3 regions of the Acidovorax sp. GW821-FHT09B03 genome follow, and region 2 is predicted to be linked to each of the others. Evidence: predicted binding sites of a transcription regulator. Region 2 holds the regulator's gene; each other region holds the start of a gene.
The links. Region 2 encodes HrcA, which represses chaperone genes, less so after heat shock. Its sites were predicted from a motif close to TTAGCACTCNNNNNNNNNGAGTGCTAA; they were not measured.
Positions count from the first base shown of each region.

Region 1 (5,728 bases), on a different contig from region 2:
CCGCCTTCAACTGCATCGTGGAGCAGGGCATCGACGCCAAGATGAAGCGCACCGCCTGGCGCCCCACGGCCAAAGGCGAGCTGTCCAATTCGCAGACCCTGCTGTTCTCGGCCGTGCTGTGCGGCGCCGGCTCGGCCCTGCTGTACTTTGCCGTGAACCCGCTGACCATGTGGCTCACGTTCGCCACCTTCGTCGGCTATGCGGTGGTCTACACCGTGATCTTGAAGCCCCTGACGCCGCAGAACATTGTGATCGGCGGCGCCTCGGGCGCCATGCCGCCGGTGCTGGGCTGGTCGTCGATGACGGGCGACGTGGGTCCCGAGGCGCTGATCCTGTTCCTCATCATTTTTTTGTGGACGCCGCCGCACTTCTGGGCGCTGGCCCTGTACCGCGTGGAGGACTACCGCAAGTCCGGCCTGCCCATGCTGCCCGTGACCCACGGCAACGAGTTCACGCGGCTGCAGGTGTTCCTGTACACGCTGATCCTGTTCGCCGGCTGCCTCATGCCCTTCGTCTACGGCATGAGCTCGTGGATCTATCTGATCGCCGCCGTGCTGCTCTCGGCGGGCTTCTGCGGCTATGGCTTTGCGCTGTGGCGCAAGTACTCTGACGAGCTGGCGCGCAAGACCTTCCGCTTTTCCCTCATCCACCTGAGCGTGCTCTTTGCAGCGCTGCTGGTGGACCACTACGTGCTTTGAAGCCCCACACCATGATGCAGAAACGAAACGCCTTGAAAGCCATCGCCCTGGGCGCCGCCGCACTCGCCGGCGGCACGCTGCTCACCGCCTGCTTCGACAAGAAGGAGCAGGCGCTGCAGTTCCGCGGCGTGGACGTGACCGGCGCCGACTACGCGCGCGACCTGCCGCTGACCGACCACAACGGCCAGGCGCGCAGCATGAAGGACTTTGCCGGCAAGGTGGTGGTGGTGTTCTTCGGCTTCACCCAGTGCCCGGACGTGTGCCCCACGGCCATGGCTGAGCTGGCCGAGGTGAAGAAGGCCCTGGGCAAGGACGGCGAGCGCCTGCAGGGCCTGTTCGTCACCGTGGACCCGGACCGCGACACGCCCGAGGTGCTCAAGGCCTACATGGCCAACTTCGACCCGAGCTTCCTTGCCCTGCGCGGCACCCCCGAGCAGCTGGCCGCCGTGGCCAAGGACTTCAAGATCTACTACAAGAAGGTCGAAGGCAAGACCCCCACCAGCTACACCATGGACCACTCGGCCGGCAGCTACATCTACGACCCGGCCGGCCGCCTGCGCATCTACAACCGCTACGGCAGTGGCGCCCAGGCGCTGACCGAGGATGTGAAGGCGCTGCTGAACGCCGCAGCCTGAACGCTGCTACCTGAAAGGCGCCCCTGAAAAAAAGCCCTCCCTCGCCATGCTGGCGTGGGAGGGCTGCTGGGGCCGGTGGGCTTATTCGGCCTTGATCCCGCGCATGGCGATCACGCCGCCCAGCAGGTTGGTATCGGCCTTGATGCGGTTGGCCAGGCCTTCGGGCGAGGTGCCCACCACCTGCCAGCCCTGCTGGAACAGCTTGCTGCGCACGTCGGCGCTGCGCGCGATCTCGCTGATGAGCGCGGCCACCTTGGCCTGGATGGGCTTGGGCATGGTGGCCGGGGCCGCAAACGCATTCCAGATCTCCAGGTTGTAGTTGGTGATGCCGGCCTCTGCCAGGCTGGGCACGTCGGGCACCAGCGGGCTGCGGCCGGAGGAGGTGACGCCGATGGCGCGCAGCTTGCCGGCCTTGATCTGGGCCTGGGCCAGGGCCGGGGGCAGCAGGGCCATTTGCAGCTGGCCGCCGAGCATGGCCGTGGCCACCTGGGGGTAGCCGGGGTAGGGCACGTGCACGGGGTTGATGTTGCTGCGCGACTTGAGCAGCTCGGTGCCGATGTGGCCCACGGTGCCCACACCGGGGGTGCCGTAGCTCCACTTGTCGCCGCCGTTGCGTGCGGCCACAAAGAATTCGCGGGCGTCGGCCGTGGCCGGCACGCCGGGCTGGCTCACGGGCGCAGTCAGCACCAGGGGCGAGGTGCCGATCAGGCTCAGCGGCGCCAGGTCCTTGATGGGGTCGTAGGGCACGGCGGGGTTGAGCATCTTGGCGATGGTCATGTTGCCGTTGATCATCAGGCCGATGGTGTGGTCGTCACGCGCCTTGGCCACGGCATCGGCGCCGATGTTGCCGCCCGCGCCCACCTTGTTCTCCACGATCACCGGCTGGCCCAGCGCTTTGGACAGGGGCTCGGCGATGGTGCGCGCCGTCAGGTCGGGCGAGGAGCCGGCCGGGAAGCCGACGATGATGCGCACCGGCTTGGTCGGCCAGGCCACGGGTGCTGCTGCAGCTGCCGCCACCGCGGGGGCGGCAGGCTTGGCGGCAGGTTTCTGTGGGGCTTGCTGGGCGATGGCCCAGGGGGACGACAGGGCAGCGATCGCCAGTGCCAGGGCAGCGCGGCGGGGAACAACAGGGCGTGACAAGAGCATCTCCTTGAAAGTGATCTGCAGCGGCTGCAACGCCAAAGCAAAAGGGCCCCGACGGGGCCCTTTTTGGTGGAGGAGCTTCAGCCGCGAAGCAGCGATGGTAACGCGCTCCCTGCGGTGACCGGCGCCGATGCTTATGCGTATTCCGCCAGCGCCTTCTTCATCTTCTTCATGGCGGCGACTTCGATCTGGCGGATGCGCTCGGCGCTCACGCCGTATACGGCTGCCAGCTCGTGCAGCGTCATGCCGCCCGAACCGTCGTCGTTCACCTTGAGCCAGCGCTCTTCCACGATGCGGCGGCTGCGCTCGTCCAGGTCGGCCAGGGCGGCGGCGATGCCATCGGTGGCAAGGTAGTCGCGCTGGCGCGATTCGATCATGGCGGTTGGCTCATGGGCGGCGTCGGCAAGGTAGGCGATGGGGCCGAAGGCCTGCTCGCCATCGTCGGAGGGGCTCGGGTCTAGCAGCACATCGCCGCCCGACAAGCGGGTTTCCATCTCGATGACTTCTTCGCGCTTGACGTTGAGCTGCTGCGCCACCGAATCGATCTCGCTGTCCGACAGCGTATCGCGGTGCGTGGCTGCATCGGCTGCAGCGGCATCGGCCTTGAAACCCTGCTTCATGGACCGCAGATTGAAGAACAGCTTGCGCTGGGCCTTGGTGGTCGCCACCTTGACCATGCGCCAGTTCTTGAGGATGTACTCGTGGATTTCCGCCTTGATCCAGTGCATGGCGTAGCTCACCAGCCGCACGCCCTGGTCGGGATCGAAACGCTTGACGGCCTTCATCAGGCCCACGTTGCCTTCCTGGATCAGGTCGCCGTGCGGCAGGCCATAGCCCAGGTACTGGCGCGAAATGGAGACCACCAGGCGCAGGTGCGACATCACCAGCCGGCCGGCGGCGTCCAGGTCGTTGTTGTCCTTGAGCGCGCGTGCGTAGCTTTGCTCTTCCTCGTGGGTGAGCAGGGGCAGGCGGTTGACGGCCGAAATGTAGGCGTCCAGGTTGCCCAGCGGGGGCACCAGCGCCCACGGGTTTGCGGGCGCCAAAGTCGTCGTAGCGGTTCCAGATTGAATGTTCATTCCGGGAATCCTTTCCTCTAAGGCATGATATTAGCACTCTCTTGGAGTGAGTGCTAAGGCCGAAGTTCCCCTGCTGCGGTTGGGTGATTGCCGGGGTGTCCGGGCACGATTTGCCATGGAGTGGCGTGCGTCCCCAGGGTTCCTTCCACCGGGCTTTGTCCAGCCAAGCCGGCCGAAAATCGCTTGTCTCCAGTCTAGGGAGCGTGCCTGGGCCCGGCTGTAGGAGCCCGGCCCAAGTCCGTGTCGTGATCGGCGACGGATGCGGGACCGGAGGCGGGTATCGCTACCATCGGCGGCCTCAGAACCGGACAAGTCCATGGATTCCACACCCGCCGCAGATACCCCTCCCGCCGCCGCCCCCTGGATCGCCCGCATCCCCCTGTCGCCCGACCGTGGCCGCCAGGCCCTGGTGATCGTGCATGCCGACAGGGCCACGCGCCCGGCCGAGGGGCTGCAGACGCTGCTGGGCTTTCATGCCGATGGGCAGGGCGGCTGGATATCCGCCGCTCAGGCGGATGATGGGCGCTGGGGCCTCATCGATGCCGAGGGCCGCTGGAGGGTGCCGCCCACCTTGGAGAATGCGCGCGGCTATTCCGTCGATGGCCTGGCGCGTTTCCAGCAGGGCGGGCTGTGGGGCTTTGCGGACCTGGCGGGGGCGGTGGCGATGGCGCCGCGCTTTCTGGACGTGCGGCCGTTCCGGCACGGCCTGTCGGCGGCGCGGGTGGGCGAGGACGAATGGCGCATCCTCGACCGCGAAGGGCGCTTCACCTCGGAGGCGCGTTTCCACCACCTTAGCGAGTTCGGCGCCAACGGCCTGGCCTGCGCGACCCCGTGGGACCCGCAGAACGGTGAGCGTCTGCACGGCTTTGTGGACCGGAAGGGCCGCTGGGTCATCGCGCCGCGCTTCCAGGCGGCCGAGCCCTTCGACGAGCTGGAAGTGACCCCCGCCTCGGTCGATGGTGACCTCTGGGGCCTGATCGACGCGCATGGCGGGTGGGTGCTCACACCCAACTATGCGCTCATCGACGCCTTCAACGGCGACGGCCTGGCGTACTGCGAAGGGCCCGACGATGGGGGTAGGGACGATTGCGCCTACCTGGATGCCCAGGGCCGGGTCGTCGTGCAGGGCGACGCCCACCTGGCACGGTACATGGCCTGCGGCCGGGTGGCCGGCAATGCCGAGGGCAGCCGCTTCCTGTGCGCCGACGGCACGCCGCTGGCCACCCCGGCCCTGGCCTGGGGCACCCATTTCCGGCCCGCCTGCGGCTTTGCGGTGGTGCGCACCCGCAGCAGTGGCGATGGCGGCGAGGCAGTCCCCGCGGCCTGGGGCCTGTTGCACACCGATGGCCGGGTGCTGCCGGTGGATGCTGCGCTGCGGGAGCCGCTGACCGACGCCGAGGGCTGGATACCCGCCGAGGAGCGCGGCACGCCGCTGGTGCCGTTTATCACGCGCGATGGCCAGGTGGCCTGGATCGACGGGGCGGGCGCCGTGGTCTGGCGTGCCGTGGCCGAGGGGGCGCAGGTGGTGCTGCAGGCCGCCGATGGCCGCCCGCTGTGGCGCAGCGCTGCGCAGGAGGGGCCCGTCGGGCCGCTGCAGCCGTTCTTCCACCCCCAGCCCGTCGCGCACCAGGATGCGGTGGCCCTGGCCCGTGGCCTGCTGGCCGATGCCGAGGCCGGCCTGCACGGCCTGGCGGCGGGCGCGGCGCTGGAGGGCGGGCCCGCCTATGACGAGGAGGAGGAAGCGGACGAGGACGCCGCCCCTGTGCGCCATGCCGTGCGCATGCGGCGGCTGGCGCGCACCTACCTGGGCGAAGAACACAGCGGGCACTACGAGTTCCTGGGCCCGCTGCTGGCCGGTGCCGTGGACCAGGCCCACGCGGCGGTGCTGCAGGCCCTGACCGGGCACCACGGCCCGCCCGTGCGGGACCCCGAGCACAAGGTCCCCTGGTGGTTCCCCGCCGGCCACCTGCCGCCCGCCTGGGCCGTGCCGATGGACCGTGCCCTGCCGGGAGACAGCGGTGTGCTGCGCGAGTCGCGCGAGCAATGGCTGTCGCTGTACAAGGTGGATGGCACGGGCGACGGCGACGCCTGGTGGGAGCTGTGGCTGATGGCGGCGCCGAGCGTGGACGCGCTGCAGACAGCGCAGCGCGCACGCCAGCAGGCCTTGCCGGCCGGG
Region 1 is NZ_JBWKPP010000002.1:22,588-28,315, forward strand. It holds gene cyoE (heme o synthase) at 1-698, shown strand, start outside; gene AC07PA_RS03465 (SCO family protein) at 713-1,333, shown strand; gene AC07PA_RS03470 (Bug family tripartite tricarboxylate transporter substrate binding protein) at 1,415-2,479, opposite strand; gene rpoH (RNA polymerase sigma factor RpoH) at 2,611-3,552, opposite strand; gene AC07PA_RS03480 (WG repeat-containing protein) at 3,869-5,728, shown strand, end outside.
Region 1: rpoH (RNA polymerase sigma factor RpoH) is a predicted target of HrcA. The motif match lies at 3,583-3,609, and genes of this name have one in related genera.

Region 2 (5,728 bases):
CCGGGTGGCCCGCCACGAGGAAGGCCACATCGTCCGTACCGTGGGCGGCGGGCTCGGCCAGCTTGCCCAGGGCCACCTCGAACTGGCCGCCGGCCATGCCCAGGCCCTGCATGGCCTGGGTGATGGCGGTGGACAGCCGGGGCGCGCCCTTGGCGCGCGCCAGCGATAGCGCGCGCGCCGCAGCCTGGTAGGCCCGGGCGCTGGCGGCCTCGGCCTTTTCCAGGGCCACCAGGTCGGCCGCCGCATCGAGCTGCTGCAGCTCGGCCTTCCAGCCGTGCAGCAGGGCGGGCAGTTCCACCGGGCTGCGCTTGTAGCGCCGCGCCAGCGTCATCCACAGCGACAGGCGCGCATCCACGGCGGCCAGGCGCTCGGGGTCCAGGTCGTTGTGGCGCAGGTAGGCGTGCAGCGAATGCACGACATCGCCGGCCTGCGCCACCGCGGAGTTGAGGATGTCGGCGGCGCTGGCGAATTCGGCCTCCAGGTGCTCATGGCCCTGCAGCAGGTCCTGCGCGCGCGAGAGGCCGTCCAGCGCGCCGCCCCCATCTCCGTCCCCGCCGGACAAGACGGCAATGGCGGCGTTGGCCGCATCCATCAGCGCCGAGGCGTTGGACAGGCGCCTGTGCTGGGCGTCAAGCTCGGGCCATTCGTCATCGCCCGGGGCCAGCTTGTCCACCTCGGCGATCTGCCACTGCAGGCGCTCGCGCTCCCGCTGCAGGGTGGACTGCGCGGCGCGGGCCTGGGCCAATGCCTTCTGGTCCTGGCGCCACTGGTGCCAGCGCTCGACCGTGGGGCGGTCGCTGGTACCCGCGTAGGCATCGAGCAGGCCGCGCACCGATTCGGGCCGGGTCAGGCTCTGCCAGGCATGCTGGCCATGGATGTCGAGCAGCAACTCGCCGAGCGCGCGCAACTGCGTGGCCGTGGCGGGCGTGCCGTTGATCCAGCCGCGGCTCTTGCCCTGGGTATCCACCGTGCGGCGCAACAGCAGCAGCTCCTCACCCTCCAGCCCGGCCTCTTCGAGCCAGGGCCGGATGTGGGTCGGGGCGTCGAACTCGGCGCACACGTCGGTACGTGCGCAGCCCTCGCGCACCAGGGCGGCATCGGCGCGGGCGCCGAGCACCAGTTGCACGGCGTCGATGAGGATGGATTTGCCGGCACCGGTCTCGCCGGTGAGCACGGTGAAGCCGCTTTGCAGGTCCAGCTCCAGCGCCTCAACGATGACGAAATCACGCAGCGTGATGCGCCTCAGGGCCATGGTCAGGAGCCTCCTTCGTTCCAGCGCAGCTTCTTGCGCAGGGTGGCGAAGTAGTTCCAGCCCAGCGGATGCAGAAAGCGCACGCAGTGCTCGGAGCGCTGCACCAGGATGCGGTCGCCGTGCAGCAGCGAGGCCAGCGACTGCATGTCGAAATTGGCGCTCACGTCGCGGCCGCTGACCACTTCCACGGCGATCTCGGTGGCGTCCGACAGCACGATGGGCCGGTTGGACAGGGTGTGCGGCGCGATCGGCACCAGCACCCAGCCGGGAATCGAGGGATGCAGCATCGGGCCGCCGGCCGACAGCGCATAGGCCGTGGAGCCCGTGGGCGAGGCGATGATCAGGCCGTCGGCCCGCTGGTTGGCCACGAAGCGGCCGCCCACCTCCACGCGCAGCTCCACCATGCCCGAGGTGGCGCCCCGGTTCACGACCACGTCGTTCATCGCCAGCGCCTCGAAGACCACCTGCCCGTCGCGCACCACGCGGGCATGCATCAGTGGGCGCAGGTCCTCCTCGTACTCACCCTGCAGCATCGGGGGCAGGGTGGTCTGGTAGGTGCCGAAGGGGATGTCGGTGATGAAGCCCAGCCGCCCCTGGTTGATGCCGATCAGCGGTGTCTTGTGGCGCGCCAGCTGCCGGCCTATGCCCAGCATGGTGCCGTCGCCCCCCACCACCAGGCCCAGCTCGCACTGGGTACCGATGGTGTCCACGTCCATCGCAGGATAGCCGGACAGGCCGGTGTTGGCGGCGGTCTCGGCTTCCAGGGCCACGATGCAGCCCTGGCCTTGCAGGAACTGGGCGATGTCCTGCAGGGCCTGGCGCGAGCCCTCGGTCATGGAGGAGGCGCCTGCAGCCGATGCCTGCTGGTACTTGCCGATGAGCGCTACATGGCGGAAATTGGAGGGCATCGTCAAATTACATCATTGTTGTGGGAACTCGGAGCCTGGGCGGGGCCTTGCGTCGGGCGCGGTGGCCATAACGGCGGCGGGCACAGGGTCCGGTGCGAAAAGGTGGTTCAATGCTAGTGCATCCCATGCGGACTTCTCTGTACAACGATAGACGAAACGCGACAGGGAAACACCCACTTCCCTCATTAAAATCGACCGCATGCTTGATGATCGTGCCAAGTTGCTGCTCAAAGCGCTCGTAGAGCGCTACATAGCCGACGGCCAGCCCGTCGGCTCGCGCACGCTATCGCGCGCCTCCGGCATGGACCTGTCGCCAGCGACCATCCGCAACGTGATGGCCGACCTCGAAGAGCTGGGCCTGATCGCCAGCCCGCACACCTCGGCAGGGCGCATTCCCACAGCCAAGGGCTACCGGTTGTTCGTGGACACCATGTTGACGGTGCAGCGTGACCCTTTGATTTCACCCCCGCTGGCTCCCGAGCAGCCGCAGAAGGTGATCGCCAACGCCGCCAACCTGCTGTCCAACCTGTCGCAGTTCGTGGGTGTGGTGATGGCACCACGGCGCACCTCGGTGTTCCGGCACATCGAATTTTTGCGGCTTTCGGAGCGGCGTTTCCTGGTGATCATCGTCTCGCCCGAGGGCGACGTGCAGAACCGCGTGATCTTCACCGACATCGACCACTCGCAGTCGCAGCTGATCGAGGCCGCCAATTTCCTCAACGCCAACTACGCCGGCCTGGCCATGGAGCAGGTGCGCGAGCGCCTCAAGTCCGAGGTGGATGCGCTGCGCGGCGAGATCGGCACGCTCATGCAGGCCGCCGTCAACGTCGGCTCGGAGGGGGAGGCGCAGGACGAGGTGGTCATCTCGGGTGAGCGCAATCTGCTGTCGGTGAGTGATTTCTCCAGCGACATGGGCAACCTGCGTCGCGCCTTCGACCTTTTCGAGCAGAAGACGCAGATCCTGCGCCTCATGGATTTCTCCAGCCAGGCCGAGGGCGTGCGCATCTACATCGGCGGCGAAAGCCAGGTCGTTCCGTTCGAGGAACTCTCCATCGTGAGCTCTCCCTACGAGGTGGATGGCAAGGTGGTGGGCACGCTCGGCGTGATAGGCCCCACGCGCATGCCCTACGACCGCATGATCCAGATCGTGGACATCACTTCCAAGCTGGTGTCCAACGCGCTCAGCCACCGCCGTTGAACACCGGCTTGCCCCTACAATACCGCGTGCCCCATCTTCGGTCAGGTACACGGGGCGTTAGCTCAGTTGGTTAGAGCAGAGGACTCATAATCCTTTGGTCGCGGGTTCAAGTCCCTCACGCCCTACCATATCCCTCTTGGCATAGTTGCTATCAAAGTTGCAGCTTCTTGCCCGCATGGCGGGTGATGCCGCGTCAATTTTCTCCCCCTTCTCGCAGCACAAGCGGCCCCCGTCGCCCATGCACCTCTCCCCCGGCCGGGGAGGGCCCCTCAGGGCATCCGCATGTAACTTGTGCGCCGAATCACTGCATCAATGCAACGTTACCGTTACGATGCAAAGACACGTTATGTCACGTTTGCGGGCCTGCAGTGGGGCGGGCCTGGCGGCGCGTTGGCATGGTGACATGTCAGAACGATAGGCCAAACGGTCCTGGCATTCGCGGTTTTCTGCCCTGAAATTGGCGGCCCATGGTGAAGGGGGCCGCCGCGCGCGTGCCTGGTCATTTTTATTTTTGGAGTCCTCGATGCGGTATCTCATTGTTTTATTTTTGTCGGCACTGACCACCTTTGCGCAGGCGGCGAACTTCGTTTCGATGCACCAGTCTGCACACAAGATCGCCCTGCCGCCAGCGCCTGGCACCTTCAACTACACCTTTGACACCAAGGTCGGCTTCAAGGCGCAGTACGCGCCCACTGGCGTGACGGGCTGCGCGATCGGCTTCGGCACCGGCGGCTGCGCCTTCCCTGGTGGCGGTTCCCTCTCGCTGCCCGAATTCACCGGCTTCCAGATGCAGAGCCAGGAATTCAAGGTCTTCATTCCTGCCGGTGCGCGCTCGTTCCTGTTCTCCGGCTACGCGGCCCAGGGCACCCAGTCGGCCTTCGTGCTGCGCTACGGCAAGGAGCCGACCCGTGTCGCCGCCCTGAGTGGCAGCGAGTACCAGGCCGCCCAGACCGGCGAGCGCATCGACACCTCGTTTGCGCGCTTGGTCAATGAAGATGTCGACCACTTCGTCGTGCACGATGGTGGCGGCACCCTGCGCTTCGTGGGCGGCCAGCTCGATGCCAACCGCAGCAGCACCAGCCAGGGCAAGTGGCTCTATGTGCGCCAGCTGAGCGGCGCCGCGCTCTTCGACTACCAGGGCGCCATCGACGTGGACATGCCCAAGTACGCGGCCGGCTACAACGCCATCACCTGGACCACCAGCCCCTTCCCGGACCCTGTGGACGCTGCAAGCCCTGGCGGCGGTGGCGGCGGCACCACCAATCCACCGGTTGCAGGCACGACGGTCACCACCACGGTGGCTTCCACCGCCGGCCAGTCCCTCAAGCTGGACATCACGATGACGCAGTCGGCCACGGAGGTCGCCGCAAATCCCCAGATCAGCACCTGGGTGGCCGCGCGCATTCCCGCCAACGGCCTGTTCTACACGACGGACGCCTGGTTCTTCCGCAAGGTCGATGGCTGGGCCCAACTGTTGCTGCCCTTCCCCGAGAACGTGGCCTACTCCAGCCTGGGCACGAATGCGACCACCTTGAAGTTCTCGCCCTCGATGGACCTGACGGACACGGACCTGCGCGCCTTCAATATCGAGATCTATTTCGGCTACAAGACCAGCACGGGTGCCTTTGTCAGCAAGGGCAAGGTCTGGCCCCAGTAAACGGGTTGGCGCACGGCGCCTTCCCCATCTCGCAAAAAGGCCCTTCGGGGCCTTTTTGCATGCGGCAGCCGACAAGAGGGAAAGCCGGCCGATCAGGGGCGCCGGCCAATAAATTTGGCCTTTTTGCCTGGAGGCACCTTTTGCGTGCGCTACAATACGTGCAGCAGACGAGTTCTGTGATTGCCACAGGGTTTCACGTTGAGGCAAGCGCAGAAAGCAGCGATTTTTTGAAATGTTGAAAAATCCATGCTATAATTCGAAGCTTAGCGGCTGTAGCTCAGCTGGATAGAGTACTTGGCTACGAACCAAGGGGTCGTGGGTTCGATTCCTGCCAGCCGCACCAACAGGTAAGCCCTGATATCGCCAGGTATCAGGGCTTTTTCCTTTGTGCGCTCTGATTTCCCGCCAGCCCGTTGCGCAGTGCTGTTGGTAAGGGCTCTGGGCCCTGTAGTCGCCGTGGTGCGCACCTCGCGCAGTCTTCCTACACCTCCATTGCACATGGCGGCGCACTCTGTGGGTGAATTCTCACCATTGCCCACCGATGATGCCCACCCACGCAGTCACCTGCCAATTCAAGCGCGACCCCGCGTCGGAACATCTTGCCTCGACCCCGGTCGAGGTGGATGCGGAAGCCGTGCTTTTCAGCTGGACGGACCAGGAGGGCCGGGGCTACCAGGTGTTGCTGCGGGAGGGGGATCGGTTGGTGGCGACCT
Region 2 is NZ_JBWKPP010000026.1:10,850-16,577, forward strand. It holds gene recN (DNA repair protein RecN) at 1-1,252, opposite strand, end outside; gene AC07PA_RS29760 (NAD kinase) at 1,255-2,160, opposite strand; gene hrcA (heat-inducible transcriptional repressor HrcA) at 2,360-3,358, shown strand; tRNA gene AC07PA_RS29770 (tRNA-Ile) at 3,410-3,486, shown strand; gene AC07PA_RS29775 (hypothetical protein) at 3,882-5,015, shown strand; tRNA gene AC07PA_RS29780 (tRNA-Arg) at 5,282-5,358, shown strand; gene AC07PA_RS29785 (hypothetical protein) at 5,557-5,728, shown strand, end outside.

Region 3 (5,728 bases), on a different contig from region 2:
TGATCACGGCCACACCGCCGGCCAGCTTGGCCACGCGTTCCTGCAGCTTTTCGCGGTCGTAGTCGGACGTGGCTTCCTCGATCTGCACGCGCACTTGCTTGACGCGGGCTTCGATGTCACCTGCAGCGCCGGCGCCGTCGATGATGATGGTGTTTTCCTTGCCCACTTCGATGCGCTTGGCCTGGCCCAGGTCGGCCAGGGTCACCTTCTCGAGGGTCAGGCCCACTTCTTCAGCAATGACCTTGCCGCCCGTCAGGATGGCGATGTCTTCCAGCATGGCCTTGCGGCGGTCGCCGAAGCCAGGAGCCTTGACGGCTACGACCTTCAGGATGCCGCGGATGGTGTTGACCACCAGCGTCGCCAGGGCTTCGCCTTCGACTTCTTCGGCAATGATCAGCAGCGGACGGCCAGCCTTGGCGACTTGCTCCAGCGTGGGCAGCAGGTCGCGGATGTTGCTGATCTTCTTGTCGAACAGCAGCACGAAGGGGTTGTCCAGAATCGCGGATTGCTTTTCGGGGTTGTTGATGAAGTAGGGCGACAGGTAGCCGCGGTCAAACTGCATGCCTTCCACGACGTCCAGTTCGGAGTCGAGGGACTTGCCGTCTTCCACGGTGATCACGCCTTCCTTGCCAACCTTGTCCATGGCGTCAGCGATCAGCTTGCCGATGGTTTCGTCGGAGTTGGCAGAGATCGAGCCGACCTGTGCGATTTCCTTGGAGGTGGTGGTGGGCTTGGAAGCCTTCTTCAGCTCGATCACCAGGGCCGTCACGGCCTTGTCGATACCGCGCTTCAGATCCATCGGGTTGATACCGGCGGCCACGTACTTGAAGCCTTCGCGCACGATGGCCTGGGCCAGCACGGTGGCGGTGGTGGTGCCGTCACCAGCGTTGTCGCTGGTCTTGGAGGCCACTTCCTTCACGAGCTGGGCGCCCATGTTCTGCAGCTTGTCCTTGAGTTCGATTTCCTTGGCCACGGACACACCGTCCTTGGTCACGGTGGGGGCGCCGAACGAGCGCTCCAGCACCACGTTGCGGCCCTTGGGGCCCAGGGTCACCTTGACCGCATTGGCCAGGATGTTCACGCCTTCAACCATGCGTGCGCGGGCTTCGCCGCCGAAAACTACGTCTTTTGCTGCCATTTGGAGCTCCTGAAAATTAACTGAATCAATTACGACTGTCTTGGGGAAAAAGAAAAAGCGCGGTGAGCAGGTGCCAGGCAACCATGCATGGCACGCGCTCGGCAGCTTTTTACTTTTCGACCACTGCGAACAGGTCGTCTTCCTTCATGACCAGAAGCTCGTCGCCCTTGATCTTGACGGTCTGGCCCGAGTACTTGCCGAACAGAACGCGGTCACCGACCTTCACGTTCAGGGCGATCAGCTCGCCCTTGTCGTTCTTCTTGCCGGGGCCGACGGCCAGCACTTCACCTTGATCGGGCTTTTCAGCGGCGTTGTCGGGGATCACGATGCCGGAGGCGGTCGTGGTTTCGCTTTCGATACGCTTGACGATCACGCGATCGTGCAGGGGGCGAAGGTTCATTGCATTGCTCCTGGTTCAAAAATTACCGACGGTACGCAGCGCCTGGAAAAGCCAGTCACTGCCAAACTTCATCCAGCAAGGGGTGTTAGCACTCCGTTGCAGTGAGTGCTAATGATACGGGCATTTGTTGCCGTTTCAAGACATGGGGGTGATTGGAAGATGTCAAACACGCATCCGGTTGTGCGGAACGCGGCCGTGGAGCCGCCCCGAGCAGAGGGTATTTGTAACTAATTGTGAATAAATTCAGACCACTGTGCGAGGCTGCCAGGCCGCCAGGCCGCCAGGGCCAGAGTCGACTGGCGAAAAAAAGGGCCCGCAAAAAGGGGCCCGAATCCTTGGAGGTGCCAATGGTTCGCGGGTTAGCCCATCAGGGTACCGCGGATGTCAGAGACCGGCAGGTGCTCCCTGCGCGGCAGCAGGTCGGCTTCTGCTGTTCCCATGTTCAGGCGCGCGAGGTAGACCTCGGGGTCGAATTCCACGCCGATCGGGTTGGTTTCGAAGTGGGGGCCGTTCATGAAGCCGTTGGCGTCGTCGTTGGTCGTGAAGCAGTCGGCCTGGAATTCCATCTGGTTGCCATCGGGGTCGGCGTAGTAGATGGAGACCGTCACGCCATGGTGGATGCACCAATACGGCAGAACACCCCGGGCCTTGAGTTCGGCGTATTTGGCGATCAGCTCGGTCAGGCTCTGGAAGCCATAGGCCACATGGTCCACGCCGGGCTGCCCGCGCGGCACGCGGTCCTGGGACTCGCCCTTGAGGATGCCCAGGTTGAGCAGTGCGACACGGTGGTGCTCGTCGTCGTAGGTGACAAAGGCGATCACGGGGTTCTGGTACTGGACATGGCCGCCGAACACGGTCACGTACCACTGCAGCATCTGCTCGAAGCGGTAGGTGCGGTACACGACGTGTGCGAACGAGCGGGGGCGGATGGTATCGGTCATGGACAACTCCTGAATCTGGGCGGCGTGGGTTTCAGACCACCCGCTGTGTCTGGGTACCGAGCGGACCGGCGGACAGCGCCATCACGTCGCCACGGCGCAGGAACACGGGGTTGGGCTTCATGCCCAGGCCCACGCCTTCGGGCGTGCCGGTGATCACCACGTCGCCTGGCAGCAGCGTCATGAACTGGCTCAGGTGCGAGACCACCTCGGCCACGCCGAAGATCATGTCGGAGGTGTTGCTGCGCTGGCGCAGCTCGCCGTTGACCCTGAGTTCCAGGGGGATGGCCTGCGGATCGGGCAGTTCGTCGGCGGTGACCAGCCAGGGACCGATCGGGCCGAAGCCGTCGAAGCTCTTGCCCTTGCCCCACTGGCCGCCGCGCTTGATCTGCCAGTCGCGCTCGGACACGTCGTTGGCCAGGCAGTAGCCGGCCACGTGCAAGAGTGCGCGCTCCACCGGCACCTGCCGCGCCAGCGTGCCGATCACGAAGGCCAGCTCGATTTCCCAATCGCCGGCCTCCGATCCTGGGGGCAGGGTGATGTCGTCGTTGGGCCCGGCGATCGAGGTCAGAGCCTTGTTGAAGACCACCGGCTCCTTGGGGATCTCCATGCCAGCCTCCTGCGCATGCTTGCGGTAGTTCAGGCCGATGGCGACGAACTGGCGGATGCCGGCCACCGGCACGCCGAGCCGCGTGCCCGCGGGCACCAGGGGCATGCGGGCGAGGTCGATGGCCGCCAGCGCACCGAGCTTCTCGGGCGACAGCCATTCGGGGGTGAAATCAGCGACCAGAAGAGACAGGTCGCGGACCTGGCCGGCGGCGTCGAGCGCGCCGGGCTTTTCCTGGCCGGGCAGGCCATGGCGTAGCAGCTTCATGGGATGGACTTCAGTAGGGGGTTGGGGGGGCGCTGGCCACGAACTCGATGTGGCTGATGCTGCCGTCGAACATGGAGACAGCCTCGGCCACCTGGGGGCGCAGTTGGCGGCGCTCTTCGGACGCCAGCATGCGTTCCAGGTCGGCGCGGCTGGCAAAGGTCACCAGCACCTGGCAGGCGATGGCGGGCGGGGAGTCTTCCAGGTTGCGGGGCCACAGCGCGTACACGCCATGCACACCGGGCATGGCCGCGAGGCCCGGCACCAGGACCTCTTGCATGTGCTTCTGGAAGCGTGTTTCGGCACCGGCCCTGACCCGGCCAGTCCAGAACGCGGAACGTATCCACGGGGTTGTCTCGGCTGTCACGGCCATCTCCTTTGTTGTGGGCGCATCGTAGGACTGACGACACCGCCGAGGGAGATGGAAAAAAGCGCCTGTCGATGCCGCCCGTGAATCAACTTGGCGCCACAGATGGCCGGGTGATCGAAACCAGCTATCAATGCCACGCGTGCGGCATCTGTTGGCGCTCGTGCTTGGTTCCTACGATCCCGACTCGCAAAGCGGCGACAGCTGCGCCAACCAAGCCAAGGATGACAACATGAATCAACCCCTCCGCACCACGCCGCGTGTTCTGATCGTCGGTGCAGGCCCCACCGGACTGGCCCTGGCCATCGAGCTGGGCCACCGCTCCATCCCCTGCCTGGTCATCGAGCGCAATGCGCGGGTCGGCCATGCGCCGCGCGCCAAGACCACCAATGTGCGCACGCGCGAGCACCTGCGGCGCTGGGGCATTGCCGACAAGCTGCGCCAGGCCTCGCCGCTGGGCGTGGACTACCCCTCCAACGTGCTCTTCGTGACGCGGCTGGCCGGCCATGAGCTGGCCCGCTTCGAGAATGCGATGTACTGCGCGCCCGGCAAGAACCCGATGTACTCCGAGCATGCCCAGTGGATCCCGCAGTACACGGTGGAGGAGGTGCTGCGCGAGCATGCCGCCTCGCTGCCGGGCGTGGAGATCCGCTTCAACTGCGAGCTGCTGGGCTTCGAGCAGGGCGACACCGTGGCCGCCCGGGTCAAGGACCTCGACGGCGGTGGCGAGTCCGTGATCGTGGCCGACTTCCTGGTGGGCGCGGACGGCGCACGCAGCGCCGTGCGCGACGCCATCGGCGCGAAGATGGAGGGCAGCTACGGGCTCTCGCGCAACTACAACGTGGTGTTTCGCGCGCCCGGCCTGGACAAGGCCCACCGCCACGGCCCGGCCATCATGTACTGGCAGGTCAATACCGATGTGCCCAGCCTGATCGGCCCCATGGACACCGGGGACCGCTGGTTCTTCATGCCCACCGCGGTGTCCGAAAGCGTCAAGTTCCGTGCGGCCGACGCCGCACCGCTGATCCAGCGCGCCACGGGGATCGACCTGCCCTACGAGATCCTCAGTTCCGACGAGTGGGTGGCGAGCAAGCTGCTGGCCAACCGCTACCGCCAGGGCCGTGTCTTCCTGGCGGGCGATGCCTGCCACCTGCACCCGCCCTTCGGTGGTTACGGCATGAACATGGGCATTGCCGACGGCGTGGACCTGGGCTGGAAGCTGGCTGCCGTGCTGCAGGGCTGGGGAGGCCCCCGGCTGCTCGACAGCTATGAGGCCGAGCGCCGCCCGGTGCACCAGTTCGTGATGGACGAGGCCACGGCCAACCACTCGACGCTGAGCAACCAGCTGGTGCAGGACGGGCTGGAGGACGACTCCGCCGCGGGCACGCAGGCGCGGGCTGCCATTGGTGCGCGCATCATGGCCGCCAAGCTGCGCGAGTTCAACACCCTGGGCGTGGTCAAGGGTTACCGGTATGTGGCTTCGCCCATCATCGCCAGCGAGGAAGGGCCCGAGCCCGAGGCCGACTTCCTCAACTACCTGCCCTCGGCGCGCCCCGGCAGCATCGCACCCCACGCCTGGCTGCACGACGGGCGCTCGCTCTACGACACCTTTGGCAGCGGCTTCACCTGGCTGGTGACCGATGGGTCCGAGGATGCGGCCGCGGAGCAGGTGCAGGCCGCGGCGCGGGCCTGCCAGCTGCCACTGACCGTGGTGCGCGCGCCAAAAGGTTCCGTGGCAGCACTCTATGGTGCGCGCCACGTGCTGGTGCGTCCGGACCAGCACGTGGCCTGGCGCGGGGATGGCTTGCCCGCGGACCTGGTGGCGCTGCTGGCACGGGTGAGCGGGCGCAGCAGCTGATTCCCGAGGCCCGCTGCCGGCAGCGGGCGCACAAGAAAAAAGCCGCAACACGGTCCGTGTTGCGGCTTTTTGCATGGAGGCTCAGAACGTGTGCATCATGCCGATGTTGATGGCCGTGGCGTTCTGCCCGGCCACCGGACCGTTGGGGCCCAGGGC
Region 3 is NZ_JBWKPP010000003.1:21,950-27,677, reverse strand. It holds gene groL (chaperonin GroEL) at 1-1,138, opposite strand, end outside; gene AC07PA_RS06580 (co-chaperone GroES) at 1,248-1,538, opposite strand; gene AC07PA_RS06575 (VOC family protein) at 1,898-2,479, opposite strand; gene AC07PA_RS06570 (fumarylacetoacetate hydrolase family protein) at 2,511-3,350, opposite strand; gene AC07PA_RS06565 (hypothetical protein) at 3,361-3,627, opposite strand; gene AC07PA_RS06560 (FAD-dependent monooxygenase) at 3,947-5,572, shown strand; gene AC07PA_RS06555 (porin) at 5,654-5,728, opposite strand, start outside.
Region 3: AC07PA_RS06580 (co-chaperone GroES) is a predicted target of HrcA. The motif match lies at 1,624-1,650, and genes of this name have one in related genera.